One region of the Streptomyces thermospinosisporus genome, then DNA from elsewhere that is predicted to be linked to it. Evidence: predicted binding sites of a transcription regulator. Region 1 holds the regulator's gene; the other holds the start of a gene.
What was found. Region 1 encodes HspR, which represses chaperone genes until heat shock. Its sites were predicted from a motif close to TTGAGNNNNNNNNNCTCAA; they were not measured.
Positions count from the first base shown of each region.

Region 2: lon (endopeptidase La) is a predicted target of HspR. The motif match lies at 3,208-3,226, and genes of this name have one in related genera.

Region 1 is NZ_BAAAIZ010000096.1:4,569-12,384, forward strand. It holds gene grpE (nucleotide exchange factor GrpE) at 1-643, shown strand, start outside; gene dnaJ (molecular chaperone DnaJ) at 680-1,849, shown strand; gene ABD207_RS26530 (heat shock protein transcriptional repressor HspR) at 1,855-2,307, shown strand; gene ABD207_RS26535 (sugar ABC transporter substrate-binding protein) at 2,593-3,699, shown strand; gene ABD207_RS26540 (helix-turn-helix transcriptional regulator) at 4,381-5,409, shown strand; gene ABD207_RS26545 (helix-turn-helix transcriptional regulator) at 5,372-6,358, opposite strand; gene ABD207_RS26550 (helix-turn-helix transcriptional regulator) at 6,355-7,374, opposite strand; gene ABD207_RS26555 (hypothetical protein) at 7,669-7,816, shown strand, end outside.
Region 2 is NZ_BAAAIZ010000010.1:68,406-76,221, forward strand. It holds partial or broken gene ABD207_RS05250 (2-oxoglutarate dehydrogenase E1 subunit family protein) at 1-85, opposite strand, end outside; gene ABD207_RS05255 (HAMP domain-containing sensor histidine kinase) at 377-1,489, opposite strand; gene ABD207_RS05260 (response regulator transcription factor) at 1,486-2,226, opposite strand; gene ABD207_RS05265 (spermine/spermidine synthase domain-containing protein) at 2,350-3,063, opposite strand; gene lon (endopeptidase La) at 3,249-5,663, shown strand; gene ABD207_RS05275 (lysozyme) at 5,782-6,609, opposite strand; gene ABD207_RS05280 (MarR family winged helix-turn-helix transcriptional regulator) at 6,844-7,338, shown strand; gene ABD207_RS05285 (hypothetical protein) at 7,355-7,816, opposite strand, start outside.

The DNA.
Region 1 (7,816 bases):
CGGCGCCGCTTCCGAGGACGCCGAGCCGCAGGCCGCCCCCACCCCCTCCGCGGAGGAGGAGGCGGCGGCCCCGGCCGGGGACACGGGCCAGAACGCGGCCCTGGTGGCCCAGCTGGACCAGGTGCGCACCGCGCTCAACGAGCGCACCGCGGACCTGCAGCGGCTCCAGGCCGAGTTCCAGAACTACCGCCGCCGGGTCGAGCGCGACCGGGTCGCGGTCAAGGAGATGGCGGTCGCGAACCTGCTGACCGAACTCCTTCCCGTGCTCGACGACATCGGCCGGGCGCGGGAGCACGGTGAGCTGGTCGGCGGCTTCAAGTCGGTCGCCGAGTCGCTGGAGACGACCGTGGCGAAGATGGGCCTGCAGCAGTTCGGCAAGGAGGGCGAGCCCTTCGACCCGACGATCCACGAGGCCCTGATGCACTCCTACGCCCCGGACGTCACCGAGACGACCTGCGTCGCGATCCTCCAGCCGGGGTATCGCATCGGCGAACGCACCATCCGCCCCGCGCGGGTGGCCGTCGCCGAACCGCAGCCGGGCGCGCAGACGGTCAAGGCCGACAAGAAGGCCGAGAGCGCCGAGAACGCCGGTGCCGCGGACCAGGCGGACGACAAGGAGAACGGTGGCCCGGAGGAGGGCTGACCCAATCACGGACAACGGGAAGGAGGGACGTCGGGGATGAGTACCAAGGACTTCATCGAGAAGGACTACTACAAGGTCCTCGGCGTCCCCAAGGACGCCACCGAGGCCGAGATCAAGAAGGCGTACCGGAAGCTCGCCCGCGAGTACCACCCGGACGCCAACAAGGGCAACGCCAAGGCCGAGGAGCGGTTCAAGGAGATCTCCGAGGCGCACGACGTCCTCGGCGACCCCAAGAAGCGCAAGGAGTACGACGAGGCCCGCGCACTGTTCGGCAACGGCGGCTTCCGCCCGGGGCCGGGCGCCGGCGGCGGCACGTTCAACTTCGACCTCAGCGACCTGTTCGGCGGTCCGGCCGGGCAGGGCGGAGGCTTCGGCGGCGGTCTCGGTGACGTCTTCGGGGGCCTTTTCGGCCGCGGCGGCGGCGCGGGCACGCGGACGCAGCCGCGGCGTGGCCAGGACATCGAGTCCGAGGTCACGCTCAGTTTCACCGAGGCGATCGAGGGGGCGACCGTCCCGCTCAGGATGTCCTCCCAGGCGCCCTGCAAGGCCTGTTCGGGCACCGGCGACAAGAACGGCACACCGCGCGTGTGCCCGACCTGCGTCGGCACCGGGCAGGTCGCGCGGGGCAGCGGCGGCGGCTTCTCCCTCACCGACCCCTGCCCGGACTGCAAGGGGCGCGGTCTGATCGCCGAGACCCCTTGCGACGTCTGCAAGGGCAGCGGCCGGGCCAAGTCCTCGCGGACGATGCAGGTGCGCATCCCCGCGGGCGTCAGCGACGGCCAGCGGATCCGGCTGCGCGGCAAGGGCGCACCGGGCGAGCGCGGCGGTCCGGCGGGCGACCTGTATGTGGTCGTGCACGTCGGCAAGCACCCGGTGTTCGGCCGCAAGGGCGACAACCTCACCGTCACCGTTCCGGTGACGTTCGACGAGGCCGCGCTCGGCGGCGAGGTGCGGGTGCCCACGCTGGGCGGGCCGCCGGTCACGCTGAAGCTGCCGCCGGGCACGCCCAACGGACGCACCATGCGCGCCCGGGGCAAGGGCGCGGTACGCAAGGACGGCACCCGTGGTGATCTGCTGGTCACCGTCGAGGTGAGTGTTCCCAAGAACCTGTCGGGGAAGGCTCGTGAGGCGCTGGAGGCGTATCGCGAGGCAACCGCGGGTGAGGACCCGCGGGCGGAGCTGTTCCAGGCCGCGAAGGGAGCTTGATTGAGATGGACGGCCGTCGACGGAATCCGTATGAACTGACCGAGGACACCCCGGTCTACGTCATCTCGGTGGCGGCCCAGCTCTCCGGCCTGCACCCGCAGACCCTGCGGCAGTACGACCGTCTGGGGCTGGTCTCGCCGGACCGTACCCCGGGGCGGGGCCGCCGCTACTCGGCCCGCGACATCGAACTGCTCCGCCAGGTGCAGCAGTTGTCGCAGGACGAGGGCATCAACCTGGCCGGAATCAAGCGCATCATCGAACTGGAGAACCAGGTCGCCGAACTTCAGGCGCGGATCGCGGAACTGGAGGACGCGCTGGACGGCGCGGCGGCGGCGATGCGCCAGCGCGAGGCGGCCGTCCACGCCTCCTACCGCCGCGATCTGGTCCCGTACCAGCAGGTGCAGCAGACCAGCGCGCTGGTGGTCTGGCGGCCCAAGCGGCAGCAGCAGCCGGACTGACACCTTCCGGGGTTCCGCTTCGGGGCCCGGAGGCCGCCATCGGCCTCCGGGCCCCGTCGCGTGCCCGTGGGAGCGCGCACACATCAATGACCGGCGTATGTACAGGTGTTCGCGGCTGCCCCGCGATTCCTCCCCGGGGCCCTCACGAGATCAGCGGAGCGTGTCGTATCCACTTCGTTAAGTGGTTCCTCTTGACGCCGATGGCGGGTGAAGATTGGCTTTTCAGTCACATGGGTCGCACTGCTGTGCCCACGTCCCGAATTTCGTACTGAAGTGGACCTTCGCATGCGTCGTCGTATCGCCATATCCGTGGCCGCCACCTCCATGTCCGTGATGCTCGCCGGCTGCGGCGTGCTCGACGCGACGGGAAGCAGCGACGACGCCAGCCCCACCAAGGGCAACGACGTGAAGATCGGCCTGCTGCTGCCGGAGAAGGCCAACACGCGCTACGAGCAGTTCGACTACCCCATCTTCAAGCGCAAGGTGGACTCCCTCACCGGCGGCGAGGGCCAGGTCGTCTACGCCAACGCGGACGCGGACGCGGCCAAGCAGGAGAGCCAGCTGCAGCAGATGATCGACGACCGGCTCGACGTCATCGTGCTGGACGCGGTCGACTCGCACGGCATCGCCGACGACGTGAAGAAGGCCAAGGAGGCCGGCATCCCGGTCATCGCCTACGACCGGCTCGCCGAGGGCCCGATCGACGCGTACATCTCCTTCGACAACGAGCTCGTCGGCCAGGTCCAGGGACGGTCGCTGCTGGAGGCCCTCGGGGACGCCAAGGGCACCGACAAGATCGTCATGATGAACGGGTCGCCCACCGACCCCAACGCCAAGCAGTTCAAGGCGGGCGCGCTGTCGGAGATCAAGGGCAAGGTGACCATCGCCGCGTCCTTCGACACCAAGGACTGGAAGCCGGAGAACGCCCAGGCCAACATGACCCGGGCGATCAACGAGATCGGCGCGGAGAACATCGCCGCCGTCTACTCCGCCAACGACGGCATGGCGGGCGGCATCGTCAAGGCCCTCCAGGCCGCCGGCGTCACCGACCTGCCGCCCATCACCGGCCAGGACGCGGAGCTGGCCGCGGTGCAGCGGATCCTCACCGGTGACCAGTACATGAGCGTGTACAAGTCCTACCCGCAGGAGGCCGAGTCCGCCGCGGAGATGGCCGTGGCGAAGATCCAGGGCAAGGACATCCAGTTCGACGCGCTGACCCGCGACCGGGTGGACAGCCCCACCCACAAGAACATCCGGGCCCAGCTGGTGCCGGTCGTCGCGCTGACCAAGGACAACATCAAGGACACGGTCATCGCCGACGAGATCTACGAGGTGTCGGACATCTGCACCGCCAAGTACAAGGCGGAGTGCGAGGCGATCGACCTGAAGTGAGCGCGGGCCCGCGTGAGCAGGGGGTCGCCTGAAGTGAGCGCGGTCCTGCATGAGGTGAGCGCGGGCCGGCCGAGCGCCCGGGTCCGCCTGGTGTGAGAGCGGGGCGCTCGACGTGACAGCCGTGGTGAGCACGGCCCCGGCCAGGGGGGACGGCGGCCGGGGCCGCGCGTTCAGGGGGAAGCGGGCGGGCAGTCCTCGCCCAGCAGCCTGAGCCACTGCCGCTCGCGCTCCGTCAACGGGCAGCGCACGGAAGCACCGCTCCTGCTCCCCGCGCCGCCCTCCGCCTCGTGGTGAGGCGTGGAACCGGTCCCGCTGTCCGACTTCTCGCTGACATCCCACCTGGTCACAGTGGTGCCTGCCTTCCCCGTCAAGCCCGGTCATGCCTGGGCGGCCAGGGCCGCGTCGGCGGCAGCCCAGGCCGGACTCCCCCGTGAGTCCCCCGTGTTCCCCCGTGGATCCCCCGTGTTCCCCCGTGAGACCCCCGTGTTCGAGACAATCCCATCTCCGCCCGCACCGACACCACCCTCATCTTGTTGCAACGGGTCATCCCGGGGGAGTGCACAGAGCGGAATCCGGGCCATCAAAGGGGGCAATTCCGCGGTCGAGGCGTGTTGCGCGGCACGTTCCGTCCGCGCATAGTTGCGCTGCGGAAAGACGCTGCAACCGGGGGTGGAACGGGCGATGGCCGGGCACGGGACGGACGAGCATCCACACGGTGCTGACCGACTGTGCGAGGCCGGGGACCGCGTGTACTCCCGGGCCGTACGGCGCGGGCGCGTGCACCGCCGGGACGCCGAACCGGTCCCCTGCCTCCTCGAACTCGCCCTGCTGCACCCCGACCCCGACGACATGGACTGGCTGGTGCCGACCTCGCCCCAGGAGGTCATGACCCGGCTGCTGCGCGGGGTCTACGAGGAGATCAGCACCAGCCGGCGCCGGGTGGGCTCCGCGGTGGAGGCCTTCGAGTGGTACGCGGGCCTGGGCCGCCAGGTGCAGCCCGCACCGGCGGCGGAGGGCCCCGCCATCCGCGTCCTGGACGGACTCGCCCGCATCCAGGCGGCGATGGACGAGGCGACCCAGGCGTGCACCACGGAGGTGCTGACCGTCCAGCCCGGCGGCATCCGGCGCGAGGCGGAACTCTCCGAGGGCCTGCACCGGGCGATGGCCCTGCGCCGGCGCGGGGTGCGGATGCGGGACCTGTACACCCATGTGGCCCGGCACGGCCACGGGCTGCTCTCCTACCTGGAGTTGATGGGCGACGCGGTGGAGGCCCGCACCCTGGACGAGGTGACCGACCGCCTGATCCTCTTCGACCGCACGGTCGCCTTCATCCCCGCCAACGCCGAACGCACCATGGCCCTGGAGCTGCGCCACCCCGCACTGGTCGACTACCTGGTGACCGTCTTCGACCGCTTCTGGCGCCTGGCCATCCCCCTCACCGCGCCGCTCCCCGACACCGGCATCGAGGGCATCTCGCACCGGGAGCGGTCCATCGCGGCGCTGCTTGCGGAGGGCCACCAGGACGCGGTCATCGCCGAGCGCCTGGGCATCAGCGTCCGCACCTGCCGGGCGCACATCGCCCGCCTCTCGGAGACCCTGGGCGCGGCCAGCCGCACCCAGCTGGGCGTCCGCATAGCCCAGGCCGGCCTCGACCGCCCCCACCCCCCGAGCCTCACCGTCCCCGATCAAGAATCCCCGACCGCCCGATGAGGTAGCCGAGCTGGGCTCTGCTCTGGCTGCCGAGGGTGGCGGCGAGTCTGGCGATGTGGACGCGGGCGGTGCGGACGTTCAAGCCCAGTCGTTCGGCGATGGCGGTGTCGGTGTGGCCCTCGATGAGGAGTTCGGCGATGGCGCGCTGCCGGGGAGTGAGCCCGTCGGGCCCCGCCTGGGGGGTGCGCTGGGGGAACATCGGCTTCGCCAGGCGCCAGAAGCGGTCGAAGGCGGTGGCGAGGTAGCCGACGATCGCCGGATTGCGTATCTCGGCCGCGAGCGAGCCGTCCTCGTCGGCGGGCAGGAAGGCGACCGCACGGTCGACGATGATGAGCCGGCCGGGCACCTCGGTCAGCGCGCGGGCCTCGAGGTCTCCCCTCATGTCCTGGCGGGAGATGACAGCGGGGAGGTGGCGCATCGTCTCCTGGTAGAGCGTGCGGACGCGTACGCCGCGGTCCAGTACTTCCTGGTCGCGTTCGTAGGCCAGCGCGTCGGCGTGATCGCCTCGGGGGCCGGTGAGGCCCGCTCGGGGCTGGACGGTGAGCACTTCGTGGGTGCTCTGGGCCATGGCGTCCGTGATGGCCTGGTTGATCCTCCTGGTGCCGCTGAGGATCTTGATGGTGGGGGTGCCGTCCTCAGGTGTGGGGGAGGCGCCGATGCGCGACAGGGCCTGGAACATGCCGGCGACCTCTTCCTCGCGCCGCCGGGCCTCGGCGATGCGTTCGCCGGACTCGCGCAGGTAGCGGTGGAGGGCCACCAGAGGGGCGGTCGGCTCCAGCCTTGTCACGTCGTCGAGGGCGGGATGCAGCAGGTCCAGGTCGATCAGACAGGGGGCCGCCTGGGCCTCCTGGGCCGGCACCGAGCCCTCGCGGAGGGCCCGTTCGTAGAGCCGGGCAGCCGCGGCGCACAGCTCCTCCACCCCGTGCTCGGCGTGCGGCGCCGAGTTCACTTGCCGTCTCCTCCGTGTTCGAGGATCCCCGACTGCGCGATCAGATAACCGAGTTGGGCACGGCTGCCGCTGCCCAGGGCAGAGGCCAGCTTGGCTATGTGGGCCCGGCACGTGCGGACGTTCATACCGAGGCGGCGGGCGATCGCCTCGTCGACGTGGCCTTCGACGAGCAGCTTGGCGATGGAGTGCTGGATGTCGGTGATGCCGTCGGGGGCGGTCTCGTAGGGCGCGCCGGCGCTCAGGGGCACGGCCCTGCCCCACATGAACTCGAACACCTTGATCAGGTAGCGGACCAGACCGGGGTGACGGAGTTCCAGGGCGACTTGACGGTCTTCGCGCACCGGGATGAAGGCCACGGTCTCATCGCATATGATCAGGCGTTCGACCAGTTCGTCGATGGTGCGGTACTCCACCTTGCCGTCGGTGAACTGTTCGACCCAGGCGATCCGTTCGGGGCTGTACCTGGCCGTGTGCTGGTAAAGCGTGCGGATCCGCACCCCACGCTCGATCAGGGGCCTGTCACGCTCCAGCGCCTCCATGAGCCGACGTTCCGGGTGGCGGTGGCTCGGCTGGACTGCGAGCACCTCGTTCTGGCACTGGGCGGTCGCCAGGTCGAGCGCCTCGTTGATACGGTCGAGCCCCTCCAGCACGGTGATCGAGTGGATGGACTCCGTTACCGGCGCGCCGAGGCCCAGGAACGGTTCAAAGGCGTCCGCCAACTGGATGGACAGCCGCCTGCGTTCGGCGATCTCGCGCTCGATCGGGTCCAGGCGTTGGGCCAGTACCACCGATGGCGGAACCGGTCGCAGCCAGTTCGGGTCGTCAGGATCGGGACGGAGCAGGGCGAACTCCATCAGGCACGGGGCGGGTTCCGCGTCCGCCCGGGCGATACGTCCTGTGCGGAGGGCGTTCGAGTAGAGACGACGTCCTTCCGGGCACAACTCCGTCATGGCATGGGGATGTGTCGCTTTGGTCCGATTTGTTGGCAAATCTCCACCCCCCAGGGTCCTGAACATGCAGGAACATGATGCACCGATCGTGTGGCCATGACGTGCCCGAATGAGCCATCGTCTTACAGGACGGGGGAAGAGGGGACCTTCAAGTGAGGACGAAGCTGACTATGCGTAAGAGAATGCTTCGCTGGGTGCTTGTTGCCGCCTTCTCCGCCGTTGTGGCCGTCGGTTCGCTGAGTGGCCTCTCCGGAGCGGAGAGTGGGGTGCAGCAGGACACCGCTTGGTCGAGCGGGGCAGTCGGTTCGACCGACGGCGATACTGCGGATCTTCACCCGGCAGACACTGCGTGGAGCTGACGTGACCACACCACCCGACGACCGTTCCTTCCGCAGAGAGATGGCCACCGCCTACCGCTCCGGCTGGCACTTCATCGACCTGGTCACCGCCATCCCCCACAGCGGTGACTCGTTGATGGTGACCGTGTTCGGTGAGCCGGTCGTCGTCA
Region 2 (7,816 bases), on a different contig from region 1:
TCGCACCGAACGCGGCCGCGGGGTTCTTGCCCGCTTGGTCGGTGTCGGTCGAGATGCTCGAGTTACTGGGGGACTGTGGCGACACGGCGGCAACCGCCCTCTTCCGCTTCACAAGGTGATGGACAGCGGAAATAAAGGCTACGCCCCCAGGCGCGAGAAGGTCAGGCCGGGCCCGTTCAACGTCGTGCAAGTCACATTGATCAGCGTGTTTCGGCGCGGGAAATGGCGGGAAACAAGCGAGGTTTTGCTTCTTCCGGCCGTATCAGGGATGCGTCGGCCGAGGCCCGTCGCGCGGCGCGCGCGGGTCCGTGGCTGATCACACGTGTCCGCCAGCGCGAACGCCTGTGGATCTTGAGGCTCCGGTTCGAACTTTACGTCAACTTTGCTGAGGCGGGCTGCCCGGAAGAGTGACAAGGATTCGGCAACCGCGCTCCGATTCGGCCACGCCGATCTTGCCGCCGTGCAGATCGACGGCCCAGCGGGCGATCGCCAGGCCCAGACCGGTGCCGCCGTCGCTGCCCGGGCCGTGCGGCCGGTTGACGCTGCCGCGGTTGAAGCGCTCGAAGACGCGGTGCCACTCGGCGCGCGGGATGCCCGGCCCCTCGTCGAGGACCTCCAGCTCCAGCGACTCCGGCTGCGGGCCGCGCCGCGCCTTCACCGTCACCCGGCCGTGCGGCGGGCTGTGCTTGACGGCGTTGTCGATGAGGTTGGCGACCACCTGGTGGATGCGCTCGGGGTCGGCGTGCGCGGTGAGCTCCGGGGGCGAGACGTCGAGGTGCAGATGGACGTCGGTGCGGGTGTGGCTGCCCGAGCCGCTGGCGATGCCGGCGCGGGCGGAGGCGACCAGGTTGGCCTCCTTGAGCACGCCCGACAGGTACGGCCACACCTCGAAGCGCCGCTGCTTGAGCGGGACCACGCCGTTGTCCAGGCGGGACAGGTCCAGCAGGGTCTCCACCAGGCGGCCGAGGCGCTCGGACTGCTTCAGCGCCGTGCGCATGGTCTCCGGGTCGGCCTCGGTGACCCCGTCGACGATGTTCTCCAGCACCGCGCGCAGGCCCGCGATCGGGGTGCGCAGCTCGTGCGAGACATTGGCCACGAGTTCCTTGCGGCGCCGGTCCTGGGCCTCCAGCTCGTCGGCCATGACGTTGATCGTCTGCGCCAGGTCGCCCAGCTCGTCCTTGCGGTTCACCTGGACGCGGCGGGTGTAGTCGCCCTGCGAGATCGAGCGGGCCACCGCGTTCATGTCGTCCAGCGGCGCGGTGAGCGAGTGCGCCACGAACTGGGTGATCAGCAGCGTGGCGATCATGGAGAAGACCATGATGAACCGCAGCTCGGTCTTGGTGTGCACCGCGATCATGGACAGACCGGTGGTGATCAGCACCGAGACGACCACCAGGGCGGCCAGCTTGGTCTTGATCGAGAACGGGCTGACCCCGGCCCGGGATCTGGGCGCCCCGCCACCTCTGCGCGCGGCCGGCCCGTCGCTCATGGCGTCGGCGTCTCCAGGGCGTAGCCCACGCCGTGCACGGTGCGGATGCGCTCGGCGCCGATCTTCCGGCGCAGCGCCTTGATGTGGCTGTCGACGGTCCGGGTGCCGGAGGCGTCCGCCCAGTCCCACACCTCGGCCAGCAGCTGCTCGCGGGAGAGCACCGCGCGCGGGGTGTTGGCCAGGCAGACCAGGAGGTCGAACTCGGTGGGCGTCAGGTGGACGTCCTCGCTGCGCACGCGCACCCGGCGCTGTGCGTGGTCGATCTCCAGCTCGCCGAGGCGCAGGATGCCGCTGCGCGGCGTGGTGGCCGCCAGCGCGGCCCGCTCCATGCGGCGCAGCAGTACGTGCACGCGCGCCGCCAGCTCGCGCATGGAGAACGGCTTCGTCATGTAGTCGTCGGCGCCGACGCCGAGGCCCACCAGCATGTCGGTCTCGTCGTCGCGCGCGGTGAGCATCAGCACCGGCACCGGCCGCTGCGCCTGCACCCGCCGGCAGACTTCCAGGCCGTCGAAGCCCGGCAGCATGACGTCGAGGATCAGCAGGTCGGGCTGCCATGCCTCCGCGGTGTCCACCGCGGACGGGCCGTCGCCCGCCGTCTGCACCAGGAATCCCTCGGCGCGCAGGCGGGTCGCGATGGCGTCCACGATCGTCGCGTCGTCCTCGACCACCAGGATCCGCCGCTGCGCGCCGGGTGTGGTCGCCGCCGTGCCGTTGTGGGAGGTGTGTGTCTGCTCCATCGCCCGCCCCTGAGGTGTGCTTTCCGGAATCCGTGGGGTGATCCGTGATCAGCGCAGGACTGCGCTTGACGCTTGAATGATCTGCGTCAGTGCAGCAGCGTACGGGGAGTCGCGGCGCCTTAGCTATCCAGGGCGTACGCCGAGGTGCACGACGTCCGGAACGCCCCGGGCAACGGGGATCTCTTCGGTACGCACCTGACGGAACCCGGCATTCCACAAGGTTTCTTCGAAATCCGCGGAGGGCTGCGCCGACCACACGGCGAGCACGCCCCGCGGCCTCAACGCCCGTGCGCAGGCCGCCAGTCCGGCCGGCGAGTAGAGCCCCTCGTTGTCCTCGGTGACCGTCCAGTCGGGGCCGTTGTCGATGTCGAGACACAGGGCGTCGAACGTGGCGTATGTCTCATGGACGTAGGTGATCAGGTCCGCCTCGACGATCTCGGTGCGCGGGTCGGCGAGCGCCTCGGCGGAGAGCGTGCCGAGCGGGCCGGTGCGGTGCCAGTCGATGACCGCCGGTTCCCGCTCCACCACGGTGATCCGTCCCCAGCGGCGGTCCGCGGCGGCGTGTGCGAGCGAGAAGCCGACGCCCAGCCCGCCGATCAGGACGTGCGGAGCCGGGCGCGGCTCCTCCCCGGCGCGCCGGTCGGCGGCGTCCAGCTCGGCCAGGGCCGCGTCGACCAGCCGCCGCTCCGAGCGGCCGTCGGAGGTGTCCATCAGGAAGCAGCCGTTGGCGATGATCTGCAGCAGGCCGCCGTGCCTGCGCAGCACGACCTCGCCGTACGGCCCCTCGCGGCGGTCCAGGACTTCGGGCGCATCGGGAATGTCGTACGGGGTGGACATCCGTTCATCTTGGCAGGCCCCGCATGCCGCCCGGGGCGACCGTTTCCCCCGTACGGGTGATCGCCCGTACGGGGGATCACCTCCTCGCCCGGATGATCGCTGTGAGCGAACAAACCTTGGGGAACATTCTGGGGCTCACGAGCATTGAGCCGGTGTAGCTCAACTTGACTGCCGAAGGGACGATCATGGCTGCTGAGTCCACACCGCTCGCCCTGCCCGTGCTGCCGCTCGACGACGAGGTCGTGCTGCCCGGGATGGTGGTCCCGCTGGACCTGAGCGACTCCGAGGTGCGCGCGGCTGTGGAGGCTGCGCAGGCCGCAGCCCGGAACGAGCCGGGCAAACCGAAGGTGCTCCTGGTCCCCCGCATCGACGGCACCTACGCCGGCACCGGCGTCCTGGGCACCGTCGAGCAGGTCGGCAGGCTCGCCGACGGCGACCCCGGCGCCCTCATCCGCGCCCGGACCCGTATCAGGATCGGCGCGGGCACCACCGGGCCCGGGGCGGCGCTGTGGGTGGAGGGCACCCCGATCGAGGAGCACGTGCCCGACCCGCTGCCCGGCCAGGTCACCGAGCTGGTCAAGGAGTACAAGGCCCTCGCCACCTCCTGGCTGCGCAAGCGCGGCGCCTGGCAGGTGGTCGACCGGGTCCAGGCGATCGACGACGTCTCCACGCTCGCCGACAACTCCGGCTACTCGCCGTTCCTGACCACCGAGCAGAAGGTGGCGCTGCTGGAGACCACCGACCCGGTGGCCCGGCTGAAGCTGGCCACTCAGCAGCTGCGCGACCACCTCGCCGAGCAGGACGTGGCCGAGTCCATCGCCAAGGACGTCCAGGAGGGCGTCGACAAGCAGCAGCGCGAGTTCCTGCTGCGCCGCCAGCTGGAAGCCGTGCGCAAGGAGCTGCGCGAGCTCAACGGCGAGGCGGAGGGCGACGAGTCCGACGACTACCGTGCCCGCGTCGAGGCCGCCGACCTGCCGGAGAAGGTGCGCGAGGCCGCGCTCAAGGAGGTCGACAAGCTGGAGCGCGCCTCCGACCAGTCCCCCGAGGGCTCCTGGATCCGCACCTGGCTCGACACCGTCCTCGAGATGCCGTGGAACGAGCGCACCGAGGACTCCTACGACATCCGGGCCGCCCAGGAGGTGCTGGACGCCGAGCACTCCGGCCTGGAGGACGTCAAGGAACGGATCATCGAGTACCTGGCGGTGCGCAAGCGGCGTGGCGAGCGGGGCCTCGGTGTGGTCGGCGGGCGGCGCGGCGGGGCCGTGCTCGCCCTGGTCGGGCCGCCCGGCGTCGGCAAGACCTCGCTCGGCGAGTCCGTCGCCCACGCGATGGGCCGCAAGTTCGTGCGCGTCGCCCTCGGCGGCGTCCGCGACGAGGCCGAGATCCGCGGACACCGGCGCACCTACGTGGGCGCGATGCCCGGCCGGATCGTGCGGGCCATCAAGGAGGCCGGGTCGATGAACCCGGTGGTGCTGCTCGACGAGATCGACAAGGTGGGCTCGGACTTCCGGGGCGACCCGGCCGCCGCCCTGCTCGAGGTGCTCGACCCGGCGCAGAACCACACCTTCCGCGACCACTACCTGGAGGTCGAGCTCGACCTGTCCGACGTGGTCTTCCTGGCCACCGCCAACGTCCTGGAGGCCATCCCGGAGGCGCTGGCCGACCGCATGGAGATCGTCCGCCTGGACGGCTACACCGAGGACGAGAAGATCGTCATCGCCCGCGAGCACCTGCTCCCGCGGCAGCTGGAGCGCGCGGGACTCGCCCAGGACGAGGTCACCATCGAGGACGGCGCGCTGCGCAGGCTCGCCGGTGAGTACACGCGCGAGGCCGGCGTGCGCAACCTGGAGCGCTCCATCGCACGGCTGCTGCGCAAGGTGGCCGCCCAGGTCGAGCTGGGCGAGCGGGAGCTGCCGTTCACCATCACCGAGGCCGACCTGCGTCCGCTGATCGGCCGCCCGCACCACGTGCCCGAGTCCGCCCAGGACCCGGCCGAGCGCCGCACCTCTGTCCCCGGTGTCGCCACCGGGCTCGCGGTGACCGGCGCCGGCGGCGACGTGCTCTACGTGGAGGCGTCGCTGGCCGACCCGGAGACGGGCGCGGCCGGGGTGACGCTGACCGGGCAGCTGGGCGACGTGATGAAGGAGTCCGCGCAGATCGCGCTGAGCTTCCTGCGCAGCCACGGCGCCGAGCTGGAGCTGCCGGTCGGCGACCTGAAGGACCGGGGCGTGCACATCCACTTCCCGGCGGGCGCGGTCCCCAAGGACGGCCCCAGCGCCGGCATCACCATGACAACGGCCCTCGCCTCGCTGCTGTCGGGCCGGCTGGTCCGCACCGACGTGGCGATGACCGGCGAGGTCTCGCTGACCGGGCGAGTGCTGCCCATCGGCGGGGTGAAGCAGAAGCTGCTCGCCGCCCACCGGGCGGGCATCAAGACCGTGATCATCCCCAAGCGCAACGAGCCCGACCTGGACGACGTGCCCGAGGAGGTGCTGGACAAGCTCGACGTCCGCACCGTCACCGACGTCCGCCAGGTCCTCGAACTGGCGCTGTCGCCGGCCACCAACGGCACGGCGCCCGAGGTTCCGGTCGCCGCGTGACGGAGGTGACCGGATGAGGGGAGGCCCGGGTCCCGTGAGGGAGGCCCGGGCCTTCACCTTGCTGTGCCGTGCATCCGCCGGCCGGACGACGGGGGCGGGTGTGCCGTGCCGCCGCCGCTCAGGTGCCCAGGGCCAGCCTCCGCAGCTGGTCGAGGCTGCCGTTGAAGCGGTCGTGGTCGCCGACCGTGGGACCGGTCGAGGTGTACTGCCACATCGTGTAGTGGCTCCAGCCCGCCGGCAGCTCGCCCGCGGTGGAGGCGTACCGGGCGATCCACAGCGGAGTGGTGGAGGCGAAGCCGGAGTAGTTGCCGGTGCACTGCTTCCACCAGCTGGTCGAGGTGTAGAGCACCGGGTTGCGGCCGGTGCGGGCCCGGTACTGGTTCATGAAGTCACGGATCCAGCTCACCATCGAGCTGGTCGACTTGCCGTAGCAGTCGTCCCCGTACGGGTTCCACTCCATGTCCAGCGCGCCCGGCAGGGTACGGCTGTCGGCGGACCAGCCGCCGCCGTGGTCGACGAAGTAGTTCGCCTGGGTGGCGCCGCTGGAGGTGTCGGGCGTGGCGAAGTGGTACGCGCCGCGGATCATCCCGGCGTCGTACGAACCGCCGTACTGCTGCGAGTAGTAGGGATTCCGGTAGTACGTCCCCTCCGTGGCCTTGGCGTAGGCCCAGCGGACGCCGCTGCTCCACAGGGTCGGCCAGGCCACATTGCCCTGGTGGCTGGAGACGTCCACGCCCTCGGCCTGCGCCGCGCGCTCGACGGGCAGGCCGCCCCGGCCGTCGTGGGGCACCACGCCCATGCCCATGTAGGCGGAGCCGCGGGGCGGGACGGCGGGCGGGGACTCGGCCGCGGCGGCCAGGTGGGGCAGGGAGAGGACGGCGAGCAGGGCCGCGACCACGGCCGTGAACGCCCGTAACCCGGGCAGTCCGGATATGCGTTCGGGCATGAAGCACCTCCGTCGGTGGGGGGAGCCAGGCGCTGACACGTGTCAGCCGCCGCCCGTGCGGCGGGCATGCCGCGTCCGCGCCTGGTGAAGGGAAAGCTGCGCACGCAGACCGTGCAGCGGGAAGGGGGTCCGGGCGCTGCCGTTGGTCTACGCCTGCGAAATACTTACCGGGCAGCATCGATGTCGCCACTTGGCGAAAACTTTCACGAGCGGGAAACCTAGGCAGGGGCTGACGTGCAGGAAGACGGAAACGGCAGCGCGGGGCGCGCCGCGTCCCCGGCGCCCGGAAGCGGCGCGGACCAGCCCGGGTTCCTCGCGCTGGAACGGGAGTTGACCGTCCTGTTGCGGCGCGCCCGGGCCAACCAGGGGGAGATGGCCAGGGAGGTCCACCCGGATCTGGAGTCCTCCGCGTACGGGCTGCTCGTCCGGTTGGATGAATGCGGCCGGCAGCGGGCCACCGAGCTCGCCGCCTACATCGGCGTCGGCAAGGCCACCATGTCGCGTCAGCTGCGCGCACTGGAGGAGCTGGGGCTCGTCGCCCGCGAGCCCGATCCGGCCGACGGCCGCGCCTGGCTGGTCGCGCTCACCCAGGAGGGTCAGGACCGGGTCCGCAGGGTCCGCGAGGCGCGCCGCGCGCGCTACGCCGGACGGCTGGCGGACTGGGACCCGCAGGAGGTGGCCGAGCTGGCGCGGCTGCTGGGGGAGCTGAACCGGAGCATGGAGAAGTAGCCGAAGCCCGGCCGCCTCACAGCTCCACGAACACCGCCGTCGCGTCGTCGTGGCGCTTGCCGCGGCCGGGGACGGTGCCCTCGGCCCCGTTCCGTTCCAGGTCGCGCACCCGGTCCACCAGGGCCTGTGGGCCCTCCTTGCGGACCAGGGCCAGGCAGTCGGACCAGTCGCCCTGCGCAAAGCGCTCCACCCAGCGGGCGGCGCCGTCCGTCAGGGCGAGCAGGGCACGTACCTGCCCGCGCGGCAGCGAACCGGTGACCGCGCGCGCCGCCACCGACGGGTCCGCCGCGGCCGTGAAGAAGCCGCCCTCCTTGTTACGCACCGTGGCGTCCACCAGGGCGTCCGTGGCCAGCGCCGAGCGGGGCAGCAGGGACAGCCGCTCGTCGAGCAGCGGGGTGACCGCGCCCGCCGGCGACTCGGCCAGCAGCACCGAGTCGGACAGGACGAGATAGTCCACCGAGGCCGGTGACCAGCGGGC